DNA from 3 places in the Anaerobacillus sp. ABD4_527 genome. Region 3 is predicted to be linked to each of the others. Evidence: predicted binding sites of a transcription regulator. Region 3 holds the regulator's gene; each other region holds the start of a gene.
The links. Region 3 encodes CtsR, which represses protease genes until heat stress. Its sites were predicted from a motif close to ATGGTCAATAAAGGTCAAACA; they were not measured.
Positions count from the first base shown of each region.

Region 1 (4,291 bases), on a different contig from region 3:
CATGCTAAACGAAACGTAACTTTTCTTATAGTGGAAGGGTTTACTGGGACATCTAAGACAGACATTTTACATTATTTAAAAAACAAAGGCTACCCAGTCATTGATCTTGAAGGCTTAGCTGCACATAGAGGATCAGTCTTCGGAAGAGTGAATTTACCTGCAAGAAGCCAAAAGGAGTTTGAAGCGAAGCTTTCTCAACGGTTAAATGAAATAGGGGAGACGGATTATTATGTAATTGAGTCTGAAAGTAAGCGACTTGGGAACATTATCGTTCCGGACTTTATCTTTGAAGGCAAACAAAAAGGGACGCGCATACATGTTCACGCCCCGCTTTCTTATCGAATAAAAACCATTCTAGATACATATCATCCCGAACAGAATAGAGAGAAAATAGTAAAGGGCATCCAAAGAATCGAGAAACGTCTGCCAGATAATGAACGACGTTATATATCCCTCGCATTTGAGGAAAAGAATTATGAAGCAGTCGTCGAAAGCCTTTTGTTGAATTATTACGATCCTAGGTACACTCATAAGGCGACAGAGAATGTAGGTGAGGTTATAAATGTTCACTATGAGTCTCTTGATGAAGGATGCCAACTTGTCCAGAATGAAGTGGAGCGTCTAGTGTCTAAGCTTCGATTAGAAGGCGAGAAAGTTTCGCTTTAATTGATTTTCTCTGCTCTTTACCTGGTTCATTATTGTATTGTTCAATTAGATCATCGATTCGTTTGAAATACAGGTGGCTGATCCACGCTACATAGTTCTTATAAATAGAAGAAGTTAGGAATTTCACTAGCATGTTATCTTCTGGACCAAAATAATACGTTTTATCATCGAAAAAAGTAGAAAATCGACTGAACGATAGCTTTGTATAAGAGTTGTCCAAATCATAACGGAATTTATTCAGTACATCAGGAATTAAACGAATGGCAAAGACATCATCGTTATCAAACATTTCTTTAGGAGTAGGTAGGATAAGGTACGGGTAATCACAGTCATCCAGGGCAATGAAGAAATCATTAGGTGATTCATGACAGGTAGGGACGCGCTTGACGGTCGTTTCAACTATCAATTGATAGACTGAATCATTCATTGGTATTCCTCCCTTTATAATCTATCACCATTGTTGCCAGACTAGTAAACTTGTATACCCTTTGTCGAAAAGTAGTTTAATACAATCTATTAACCAACCCTCAAAAAAATTCCTTTATTTCAAATATTACATTTTTTTAGCTGCGATACAATTGTCGCGGCTTTTTTTATAAGAACAGATTAGAAAATGCATAACACTTGAAAGTCAAAGATAGTCAGATTATAATATGGTTACAAGGTCAAATATAGTCAAAGTCAAAATAACTGCATTGACCTTAACCAATACATGTAACGTACTAAAATATAACGCTTATATAAATTTTAAGGGAGGCCATCATATGCTTTGTGAAAAATGTAATCAAAATTCAGCAACTGTTCAGTTGAATGTTCAAATCAACCATTCTAAAAAACGTGTTCATCTGTGCAACTCTTGCTATGCAAATGTGATGAATGGTCAGACAACACCTTCATCAAACGGTCACTTTGATGATTTCTTTCAATCATTTATGAATCAATCAGGTCAAACTCAACCTCGTGAACAAACCGATAGTGGGAACGGTGGTTTACTTGATGATTTAGGAAAGAACCTAACAGATGCTGCAAAAGCAGGATTGATCGATCCAGTTATCGGAAGAGATCAAGAAGTAGCACGGGTCATCGAAACACTAAATCGTCGAAACAAAAACAACCCTGTCCTAATCGGTGAACCAGGTGTAGGGAAAACAGCGATTGCCGAAGGACTTGCACTTCGCATTTCTGAAGGGAACGTTCCTTCAAAACTACAAAACAAAGAGATCTATTTGTTAGATGTCGCATCTCTCGTTTCAAACACAGGTATTCGAGGTCAGTTCGAGGAGAGAATGAAACAGTTGATTTCTGAACTTCAAGCAAAAAAGAATGTCATTCTCTTTATCGACGAGATTCATTTGATCGTAGGAGCTGGTTCAGCAGAAGGCTCGATGGATGCAGGAAACATCTTGAAACCTGCACTCGCTAGAGGTGAGCTTCAATTGATCGGTGCTACAACGCTGAAAGAGTATCGCCAAATTGAAAAGGATGCAGCGCTCGAAAGACGTTTTCAACCAGTAATGGTTAACGAACCTTCGATTGAGGAAGCTATTCAAATTCTAGAAGGCCTAAAACCGAGGTACGAAGATTATCATGAAGTGACATTCTCTGAAGAAGCCATAAAAGCTTGTGTCACATTATCAAATCGCTACATTCAAGATCGTTTCTTACCCGATAAAGCGATAGACTTAATGGATGAAGCTGGTGCAAAAAGAAACTTAACGATTACCACTTCTAATCATGATGAAATACAAAAGAGGCTCGAACAAATCGCAGTAGATAAGAAGAAGGCGACGAGTGAAGAAAATTATGAAGTAGCTGCAAAGCTTCGTGATGAGGAAACAAAGCTTGAAAAGAAACTAGAAGAATCCTTAAATGCAAACGATCAAGCGGAAGCTTCTGTTGACATACAAGATATTCAACAACTCATCGAAAGTAAAACTGGTATTCCAGTACAAAAGCTTCAAGAAGATGAGCAAATGAAGATGAAGAATTTTGCTGAACAGCTTAATGCTAAAGTTATTGGGCAAGAGGATGCTGTTCATAAGGTCGCAAAAGCAATTCGAAGAAGTCGCGCAGGTCTGAAGCGTAAGAACAGACCGATCGGTTCATTTCTATTCGTAGGGCCTACTGGTGTCGGTAAAACAGAATTATCCAAATCTCTAGCTGAGGAACTTTTTGGAGATCGAGATGCGATGGTTCGACTCGATATGAGTGAATACATGGAAAAGCACTCTGTTTCTAAACTAATCGGCTCACCACCAGGGTATGTAGGTCATGATGAGGCAGGGCAACTGACAGAACGTGTACGCCGTAAGCCTTATAGCATTCTATTGATCGATGAAGTTGAAAAAGCACACCCAGATGTTCAAAATATGTTCCTACAAATCTTAGACGATGGTCGATTGACGGATAGCCAGGGAAGAACAGTGAGCTTTAAAGATACTGTGATCATCATGACGAGCAACGCAGGAAGTACAGAACGACGTATAACAGTAGGATTTGAATCCGCTGATAGTTATACCGATGTGATGGAAAGCCTAGGCTCATACTTTAGACCTGAATTTCTCAATCGTTTTGATTCGATCGTATCCTTTAAGTCACTTGAGAAAGAAAGTCTTGTATCAATCGTTGACTTGATGATCGATGAGTTAAAAGGAAGTCTAACTGAGCAGCAAATTACCCTCGAGGTCACAGATGAAGCTAAATCGAAGCTTGCTGAGCTTGGATACAATCCACAGTTCGGTGCTCGCCCACTACGAAGAGTAATCGAAGAACATGTAGAAGATGGAATTGCTGATCTACTTGTTGACGAAGGCGATGTAACGTCAGTGAAAGTAGAGGTAATTGAAGATAAGATCACAGTGAAAAATGCTTCGTAAGTTATATTTTTAGAAAGCCACTCAATTGGGTGGCTTTCAGTTTGTTGAAAAAAATCTTAAGAATTTGCTAACAAAATAGAGGTGATTTCCGCTCCAGTATGCTCGCTTTCCGCGGGGCGGGCGGTGAGCTTCCTCGTCGCTAACGCTCCTGTGGGATCTCCCCTGTCCCGCATGTCCCGCAGGAGTCGAGCATCCTTCCGCTCCAATCTGCGTTATTACGATGAATAAAAATAAATCACTTCAAAATGATGAGCTGAAACGTTTGTTATCATCAGAGATAAGAAAGTATAACTTTGATTGATTGTATTCAAGCTCCTACGGCATAGGGAGCATATCATCTAGGTTTATCAAAGAAAGCTACACAATTGTGTGGCTTTCTTTTTTTGTTAGAAAATAGAAAATATAGGGAATAGAAAAGCTAGCTGGTTTTCTGATTTTCGATTAGTCGAATTAACTCGAAAAACAGAGAATGCCGACTTCTTTTGTCGTAATTTGGCTAAAATTCAGAATATTAGTTAAAAAGTCATCGCATATCTGCTACGTTAGAGAGGGAAGTTCAGGAAGATTTCTCTACTATATGAAAAAAGGAGCGAAAACGAATGGAACTGGATCAATTAGAAATGAACCAGACGTTGGAAGAAAGTCAGCCAGAAGGAAAAACTATTCCATATTTAACTGCTTTAATTGGATGGAGTCTTCCGGCAATTGAGGCCTGTGATAAATTGAAACGGCCTTTTGTAGTAGTAGGA
Region 1 is NZ_JBSWXZ010000003.1:32,850-37,140, reverse strand. It holds gene mnmH (tRNA 2-selenouridine(34) synthase MnmH) at 1-666, shown strand, start outside; gene ACXAHI_RS17190 (hypothetical protein) at 629-1,093, opposite strand; gene ACXAHI_RS17185 (ATP-dependent Clp protease ATP-binding subunit) at 1,431-3,542, shown strand; gene ACXAHI_RS17180 (ATP-grasp domain-containing protein) at 4,142-4,291, shown strand, end outside.
Region 1: ACXAHI_RS17185 (ATP-dependent Clp protease ATP-binding subunit) is a predicted target of CtsR. The motif match lies at 1,328-1,348, and genes of this name have one in related genera.

Region 2 (4,291 bases), on a different contig from region 3:
CAGTTGGTGCTGCATTCCGACAGGTTGAAAACATTCGCTTTATACAAAATGAAGTTGGGTTAGATATCCTACCTGATAAATTGAGAGAAATTGCTGAACTTCGAGTGAAGCATCAGGATGTTACCCTTAAGGAACTTGGAGAGATGTTGACTGGTGGTGCGATCAGTAAGTCGGGAATCAACCACAGGCTTCGAAAGATCGATCAGTTAGCTGAAAAGCTCCGTGCAGGAAAGCCAATAACATAAGCAGAAATAAGAGCCTGCGCAAGTAGTGCGGGCTTGATTTTCTACTATTCTAGGCCTTGAGAACATAGCGTTGGGACGTTTAGAAGTCTTAATAAATGGAATGCTGTTGGTAAGTACGTAGCAAATCTATAACAAACACATATACTTATTTTTTTCATCAATAAAGATAGCGCTTTCTTATAAATAAAGGAGGAATGGAAAAGTGGTTCAAAAAGAAGTAGTCGTAACGTTGGATACAGGATTACAAGCAAGACCTGCAGCACTTTTTGTTCAAGAGGCAAATCGATTTAATTCAGATATTTTTCTAGAAAAAGACGGTAAAAAGGTAAATGCGAAGAGTATCATGGGAATCATGAGCCTTGCGGTGGGCTCTGGCTCTTCTGTTGTCTTAACAGTAGATGGAAACGACGAAGAAGATGCTGTTTCATCTCTTGTGGACTTCATTCAAAAAGAAGACTAAAGAAAAAAGGTTGCCATCAGGGCAACCTTTCAGCTTGTCGGGAAACCTATGTACATATTCGGTTCTCCCAACGCCGTAGTCGATTGCACGCTTTCCGCGGACGAACGTCCAAGCCCGAGGTGAAACCCACACCCCGGTCTCGGCCGCCCGTTCTACCGCAGGAGTCCGCGATCGTCTCTCCTACTTTGAAGAGAATAAATCCAAAAAAACACTCCGTCTCAATGGTTTAACAGACGAACATGGGACTTCTGTTCCATTTACCAATCAACGTTTATTGAAAATGGAATTCATCGTAACATCGAGACTTTCTCTACAATCAAAAAGGTTGCCATCACGGCAACCTTTTTTTATTTATGCTTTTTTCTCCATAACTTCGTCGATCAAGCCGTATTCTTTTGCTTCAAGAGCTTCCATGAAACGGTCACGATCCGTATCGCGTTCGATCGTATCGAGAGGCTGACCAGTACGCTCTGCAAGAATTTTGTTGAGCTTTTCGCGCATTTGAATGATACGCTTCGCATGAATTTCGATATCAGAAGCCTGACCTTGTGTACCACCGAGTGGTTGGTGAATCATGACTTCACTATTTGGAAGTGCATAACGTTTACCAGGCTCACCAGCCGCTAGTAGGAACGCTCCCATTGAAGCAGCCATTCCGATACAGATTGTAGATACTTTCGGTTTAATGAACTGCATTGTATCATAGATTGCCATTCCAGCTGTGATTGATCCACCTGGACTATTAATATAAAGAGAGATATCTTTATCTGGATCTTCTGCAGCTAGGAAAAGAAGCTGAGCTACAACTGCGTTCGATACGTTGTCGTCGATTGCAGTTCCAAGCATGATAATGCGGTCCTTGAGAAGACGAGAGTAGATGTCATATGCTCTTTCACCGCGGTTTGTTTGTTCGATAACCGTTGGAATTAATACCATAATAAAATTCCTCCCTTTTATTCATTCAAATATGTAGTTCTGTAGGTTCATCATACCGAAAAGGTCAATATAGGTCAAATAAAGTGCTGTTCTTTTTGACTATTAATTTTTTCGCCAGCACATGGATGGTTCTACATATCTCCATTTTCCCCGCTGACAACCGTTTTAAACAGAACGAATCTGTCTTTTTTTAAATCGGTGATCGTTTAAAAAGTAACCCGCAATTCTTCTTTCAACAAGGTTTCTAATTTGGACGGACGTGTACCGATACGTTTGGTTGTATCCACGGCAATAGACAGTATAGATGACGATATCTTCCTTTGTATCCTGAACTGAAGTTTTGATGTGTTGCTTATGAAGGACTGATTTTGCTTCTTTTAAATCTGTGGAAGCGAGAGTGAAAGCTTGATTGATCAGTTCCAAATAAGGGCGTGGAAGCTTCATCTTAGAACGATGAACCCATGCAGCATCGAGCTCCAGTACCTTTTTAACATAAGGAAGCAATAAATAATCCCGAACAGCACTTGCTTCCTCTTTACTTAATCGGAACATGATCTTCACCGCCTGTAAGAACGTATGTTTGGTTTTACAATACTATGAGACGAATGAGACGTCAAGAACCCCATTCTATAAAGGGGAAGACGCAAAAAAACCCTTTTCGGAATGAAAAGGGGTTGTAATTATGTAGTTGGCGCGCCCGGAGGGATTCGAACCCCCGACAGACGTGGTACCGGAAACCACCGCTCTATCCTACTGAGCTACGGGCGCATATTAAACGACGATAAACCCTCGCCAGCACTGCGTTTACATAACGCTAACCTTTTCAGCAGTTGGGACGGTGTACCGGAAAAAGACCCGGTGCTAGCCGTTTATTGCGGACATATTAACGTCGCAGTGACACGCTCAATTATACGATAGAGTGGTAGTCGTTGCAACCGGTATTTATAGGCTTCGTATCAGAATATGAAGAACGAACAACTGCGCCAAATGTTCTATAACCACGCCGGAGGAGTTGCGCGTGACGTTGAAGCACGTCCGAAGTTTTATTCCGGAGGTCTTCCGTCGCAAGCTATGACGCCTCCACCGATGCACAACGAGATCGTTATACGCGCGCTGATGAACGTAATGATCTTGACGGAGGCGCAGCAGGGACAATTGTTCCGTTTGCTTTCGTCCTACACTCCGGCAGGCAACGGCGGAGGGATGAACGAAACGGACGTCGATCGCCTCATCACCGCGCTACAACCTGCGGGCGACAAGCCGGTAAACGTTACAGGCGGACATCAAAGGTATGTTCCGGTTTGTAGAAGAACGCGGCGGCAAGGAAACGGACATGAATTCGTATTTTAACGGAAGGAGGTAACGCCATCGAAGCCGCTTGATAATTTCCCCATTTAATACGCGAAACGGAACGATGCTCGACATGGCGGACGACTTCGGCGTCCTTACGCATAGCTTTCGCGTGAGCGCGCCACTGCCGTCGATACAGTCGGAGCAGGTCGACGGTCAGGACGGGTTATGTACGACGGATGAGCAAGACGTGTTTTATATGGAATCTGTGTGACAAATCGAACTGGCATTGCTTTTTTTGACATATTTTTTGAAAATATTTGAAGGAGTTACCAACTCTCTTGTTGAATAGAGTCATCAGATGAGTTGGGAGGAATAATAGTGGAATATATTTTGAAGCTTAATAGAAGGCTTACTGATGAAATGGTTTTGGACCTTGAAAAAGAAAACATTCGTTTAGACTATGTTTTTGAACATTTTCCATTAGTTTGTGTTAATATGAATCATGTTAGTCAAGTTCAGAAATTGGACTTCGTGCATGAAGTTGATTTGAATGATATGTATGAAGTACAAAATTTCAGCACATTCCCAAATATAAGAGTCAATAAATTAAAGGCGCAGTCATACACTGGCAGTAACACTTCTGTTGCTATCATCGACAGCGGCATGACACCCATAAGTGGTGTGGACATCAATTCCCATGAAGTTTGTTCGAAATCTACAAACTCGAACGATGCTATGATAGATGGCGAACTACACGGGACTGTTGTAGGTGCTGTTGTTAAAAACATTGCTCCGTGGACCAATATAATAAATGTCAAAGTTGCTGATGATAATGGCAATATTGACAAAAAGTCTATATTAAAAGCCCTGGAATTTGTTTATACTAATAAAATCTACATTGCTAATATGTCGCTTGGTAAAAAAGGTACTTGTGATGATAAGTGTCTTGTTTGTCAAACTGTAAACCAGTTAAGAAAAGAGGGGTTCATGGTTGTTGCCTCAATCGGCAACTGGGGAGAAAAGGGAAAAGGGATTACTGCTTGTCCTGGAAACGCAAAGAATGCGTACACAGTAGGCGCGGTAGACGTGAATAAAAAACTAGCCCCATATAGTAGCACTGCCTTAGATGGAGTATCCAAACCAGACATACTAGCCCCTGGAATGTGCAATGTAGATGGAAAACAATACTATGGGACTTCGTTTGCTGCACCTGTTATCAGTGGTGTAATTGCTGCTTTATCTCAGAAGTTTGACTGTGAGTATATAGTGGAAACTATAAATGAGACTGCTCATGATCTTGGATTACCTAAAAACGAGCAGGGCAATGGGCTAATTAGTATTGAAGGTATACTAGGAG
Region 2 is NZ_JBSWXZ010000001.1:1,837,771-1,842,061, reverse strand. It holds gene whiA (DNA-binding protein WhiA) at 1-245, shown strand, start outside; gene ACXAHI_RS09605 (HPr family phosphocarrier protein) at 448-705, shown strand; gene clpP (ATP-dependent Clp endopeptidase proteolytic subunit ClpP) at 1,057-1,641, opposite strand; gene ACXAHI_RS09595 (YhjD family protein) at 1,807-2,193, opposite strand; tRNA gene ACXAHI_RS09590 (tRNA-Arg) at 2,331-2,409, opposite strand; gene ACXAHI_RS09585 (hypothetical protein) at 2,605-2,991, shown strand; gene ACXAHI_RS09580 (S8 family serine peptidase) at 3,313-4,291, shown strand, end outside.
Region 2: clpP (ATP-dependent Clp endopeptidase proteolytic subunit ClpP) is a predicted target of CtsR. The motif match lies at 1,702-1,722, and genes of this name have one in related genera.

Region 3 (4,291 bases):
GCGCCGATGGTAGTTGGGGGCTCTCCCCCTGCAAGAGTAGGACGTCGCTAGGCAAATGAGAAGTCAGAGCATTGAGCTCTGGCTTTTTTGTATGGTTTTGGTTTGTATCGTTGGACCGTAAGGTGAGTACCTTCATTGAGAAGACAAACAAGAACATCTTCGAAAGCTTCGTAGGGGTGGGAGAAGCAAGAAATTCGAGGAAGCAAGTGAGGCTGGACCGGAGTAGATATTCGGAGATCTATGAGGATCCAGCATCGCGCAGCTGACGAAGAAGTTCGCCGCTTATCGCGCCCCGTATGAGAACACGGAAGTTAAGCTCGCGCGCCGATGGTAGTTGGGGGCTCTCCCCCTGCAAGAGTAGGACGTCGCTAGGCAAGTGAGAAGTCAGAGCATAGAGCTCTGGCTTTTTTTGTTTTGTCTAAATGTGGAGTTGAGTCATCAGGGGTTCCTGAAAAGGGGTTTCGCGGATATATTCTCAGAATCGCGGATAAATGGCTAGATTTCGCGGATATGAATTGAAAAGCGCGGATATATCAGGATTATCGCGGATAAAATGAAAATTTCGCGAATATCCCCCGGATTCCCGCCCTAAGAAGGTCTTATCTGAATGTGCTTTTACCAAATCAATCGTTACAAACAACGCTTCGCTAATAAAACCAAACGACAGAGAAAAAATGAATTTTCCGCTGATATCCTTCCCAAAAGCGCAAATAATCCACTCCAGCATTCTACCCTAAAACAAACCCATTGCATCCTTTCTAATCTCTCCCAGTTCGAAGCAACAATCAATACATTCCACGTTAAACTTCATTAATAGAAGGGTAAAATACATCAAAAGAAAACAGAGAAAGGGATCTATCATGGAAGTATTCGACATTACACTAGCAGACAATTTCGATACGATATCGATACGGATTTTGATCGCAGCAGTATTAAGTGGAGTTATAGGTATCGAGAGAGAGTTTAAAAGGCACCCAGCAGGTTTTCGGACTCACATTCTTGTTGGGGTTGGAGCGTGTTTGATGATGCTATTATCTCTATATGGTTTTGAAGAATATAATGAGACTCACGCTAATATTAACTTTGACCCTTCTCGTATACCCTCATATGTCATAAGTGGTATAGGGTTTTTAGGTGCTGGAACTATATTAGCAAACGGTTGGACGGTGAGAGGGCTAACAACTGCAGCATCGATTTGGGTAGTTGCTGGGATAGGGTTAGTCGTCGGAGTAGGAATGATCTATGAGGCGATATTGACTACATCAATCGTTGTTTTGAGCCTTGTTTTCTTAAGCAAGATTGAGAAGCTCTACCTTTCTAAGTCACAGCATTGGGTGAATCTCTTTGTTGAGGAGGGGTTTTCGCTAAAATCTGTTATAGAAAAGATAGAGGAAATGGATATAAGTGTTCTAGAAATGAAAACGGATGATCCAAAAAAAGCGCAGTATGAGGGAGATAAGAAAATCTATACGTATTCAATCCTAGTGAATACAAATAATGCAACGAAACTCTCAACACTAGTCGATCACCTTAAAGAAATCGAGGAGATAAAAAGGATAAATTGCAAGGAATGAATGCCATATATTTGGGAATGATGGTAAGGTTCAAGCAAAGAATTGAAGAGACATGTTACTTTCCAATCCATTTGAAAAGCGTTATAATATACTTAACGTCAAATATAGTCAAAGTCAGTTTGGGGACGGAAGGGAGGCAGCGATGTGCGGAATGTTTCCGATGTAATTGAAGCATACATTAAGAAAATCTTAATGGTAGAAGGTAGAGATGCTGTTGAGATAAAAAGAAGTGAAATTGCTGATAAGTTTCAATGTGTTCCTTCTCAAATTAATTATGTAATCAACACCCGCTTTACGATTGAAAAAGGATATATTGTGGAAAGTAAAAGGGGTGGAGGCGGTTATATAAGAATATTAAAAGTGAAGCCTGAGACGCATGCAGATTTAATAGATGACATGCTGAATATGATTAAGACCCAAGTGCCACAGGCGGTATCTGAAAATATTATTCTAAGGCTGTTAGAAGAAGAGGTTATTTCAGCACGAGAAGCGAAGTTAATGCTAAGTGTTCTCGATCGAACAGTCATTACGATAGAGTTGCCGCTGAGAGATCACCTTAGAGCTAATATGCTGCGTGCAATGCTTACATCACTAAAATATAAGCAATAGCATTTGTGTACAAATAGGAGGGTTGCCCTATGACGTGCCAGGAATGTGGTGAGCGTCCTGCTACGCTCCACTTCACTAAGATAGTCAATGGACAAAAAACAGAGTTCCATATTTGTGAAGTGTGTGCCAAAGAAAAAGGTGAGGTTGAGCCAGGCACTAACCATTTTTCTATCCATAACTTATTATCGGGGTTATTAAATTTTGAAACACCGTTAAGCGAAAGTTCTTCACACCCTATTTACAATAGAGAACGGCAAAGTTGCCCGAAATGTGGATTAACGTATCAGCAATTCACACAAATCGGTCGATTTGGTTGTTCAGAATGCTACACTACGTTCTCAGAGAATCTTGATCCAATACTTAGAAAGGTACATGGTGGTAATACCGTTCATTCTGGCAAATTACCAAAACGTGCTGGAGCAGCGATTGAGATTGAACGTAAGGTACAAAATCTTCGCAGTAAAATGCAAGAATACATTCAGCAGGAGGAATTTGAAAAAGCTGCTGAAACGAGAGATTTAATTCGATCCCTCGAACATAAAGCGTCGGAAGGGGGAGAATGATGTCACTTCAGCGTTTTATCAGTGAAGCTGTTAGTCCATGGATGCAAGATGAAGGACCAGATTCAGATATTGTCATGAGTAGTAGAATAAGATTTGCACGAAATTTGAAGAATTATGTTTTTCCGGTTCTTTCTAACGGGCAGCAAAATTTAGAGGTTCTAGAAAGCATTAAGGAGAAATTTAATGAAGCTCCGAACGAAGAAATTGGGAAGCTTGAACTGATCGAGATTGAATCGCTTAGGCCTACACAGAAAAGAGTTCTTGTAGAAAAACATTTGGTTAGCCCAAATCTTGTAGAACAATCAAAAAATGGAGCAGTCTTACTTAGCGAGAATGAAACGATCAGCATAATGATAAATGAAGAAGATCATTTTCGTATTCAGTGCCTTGAAGCAGGGTTTAGATTGAAAGAAGCCTTAAACCTCGCGAATGCTTTGGATGACTGGATTGAGAGTAAGGTAGATTATGCGTTTGATAAGCGAAAAGGATATTTAACGAGCTGTCCAACGAATGTTGGCACTGGAATGAGGGCATCTGTTATGATGCATCTACCTGCTTTAGTGTTAACACAGCAGCTAAATCACATCATACCTGCAATCAACCAGCTAGGTCTTGTTGTTAGAGGGAGCTACGGTGAAGGAAGTGAAGCTCAAGGGAACATTTTTCAAATATCAAACCAGATTACATTAGGTAAGACCGAGAATGATATTATTGAGGACCTCCAGGGCGTAGTGATGCAAGTCATTGAAAAAGAACGATCAGCAAGAAGGATGTTGCTAGATAATTCAAGAATTGAATTGGAAGACAGAATCTATCGTTCTCTTGGAACTCTTGAGAATAGCAGAATCATTCAATCGAAGGAAGCTGCGAAGTGTCTTTCAAATGTTCGGTTAGGAATCGATATCGGTCTTGTAGCTGGTATCTCTAAATCAATTCTTAACGAGCTAGTAATTCTAACTCAACCAGGTTTTCTTCAGCAATATGCAGGTGCAAGCCTTAATCCTGCAGAACGTGATATTAAACGAGCCACATTAATTAGAGAGAGACTTGAACTAGAAAAACAAACGAAGAAATCGGAGGGTGATGAACGATGATGTTTGGACGATTTACAGAGCGTGCTCAAAAAGTGCTCGCATTAGCACAGGAAGAAGCGATTCGTCTTGGTCATAACAATGTCGGGACTGAACATATCCTATTAGGCTTGATTCGTGAAGGCGAAGGAATTGCTGCTAAGGCATTGACTGCTCTTGGTCTTGGCTCAGAAAAGATTCAGAAAGAAGTAGAAAAGCTGATTGGTAGAGGGCAAGATTCTGTCCAGTCTATTCACTACACACCTCGTGCTAAGAAAGTAATCGAACTATCGATGGATGAAGCACGTAAGCTAAGCCATTCTTATGTTGGCACAGAGCATATCCTATTAGGTTTAATTCGCGAAGGTGAGGGCGTAGCAGCAAGAGTGCTCAACAACCTTGGTGTTAGCTTGAATAAAGCTCGTCAGCAAGTTCTTCAACTTTTAGGAAGCAATGAAAGTTCTTCATCTAGTCA
Region 3 is NZ_JBSWXZ010000007.1:1-4,291, forward strand. It holds gene ACXAHI_RS19505 (MgtC/SapB family protein) at 861-1,574, shown strand; gene ACXAHI_RS19510 (CtsR family transcriptional regulator) at 1,719-2,183, shown strand; gene ACXAHI_RS19515 (UvrB/UvrC motif-containing protein) at 2,213-2,746, shown strand; gene ACXAHI_RS19520 (protein arginine kinase) at 2,746-3,840, shown strand; gene clpC (ATP-dependent protease ATP-binding subunit ClpC) at 3,837-4,291, shown strand, end outside.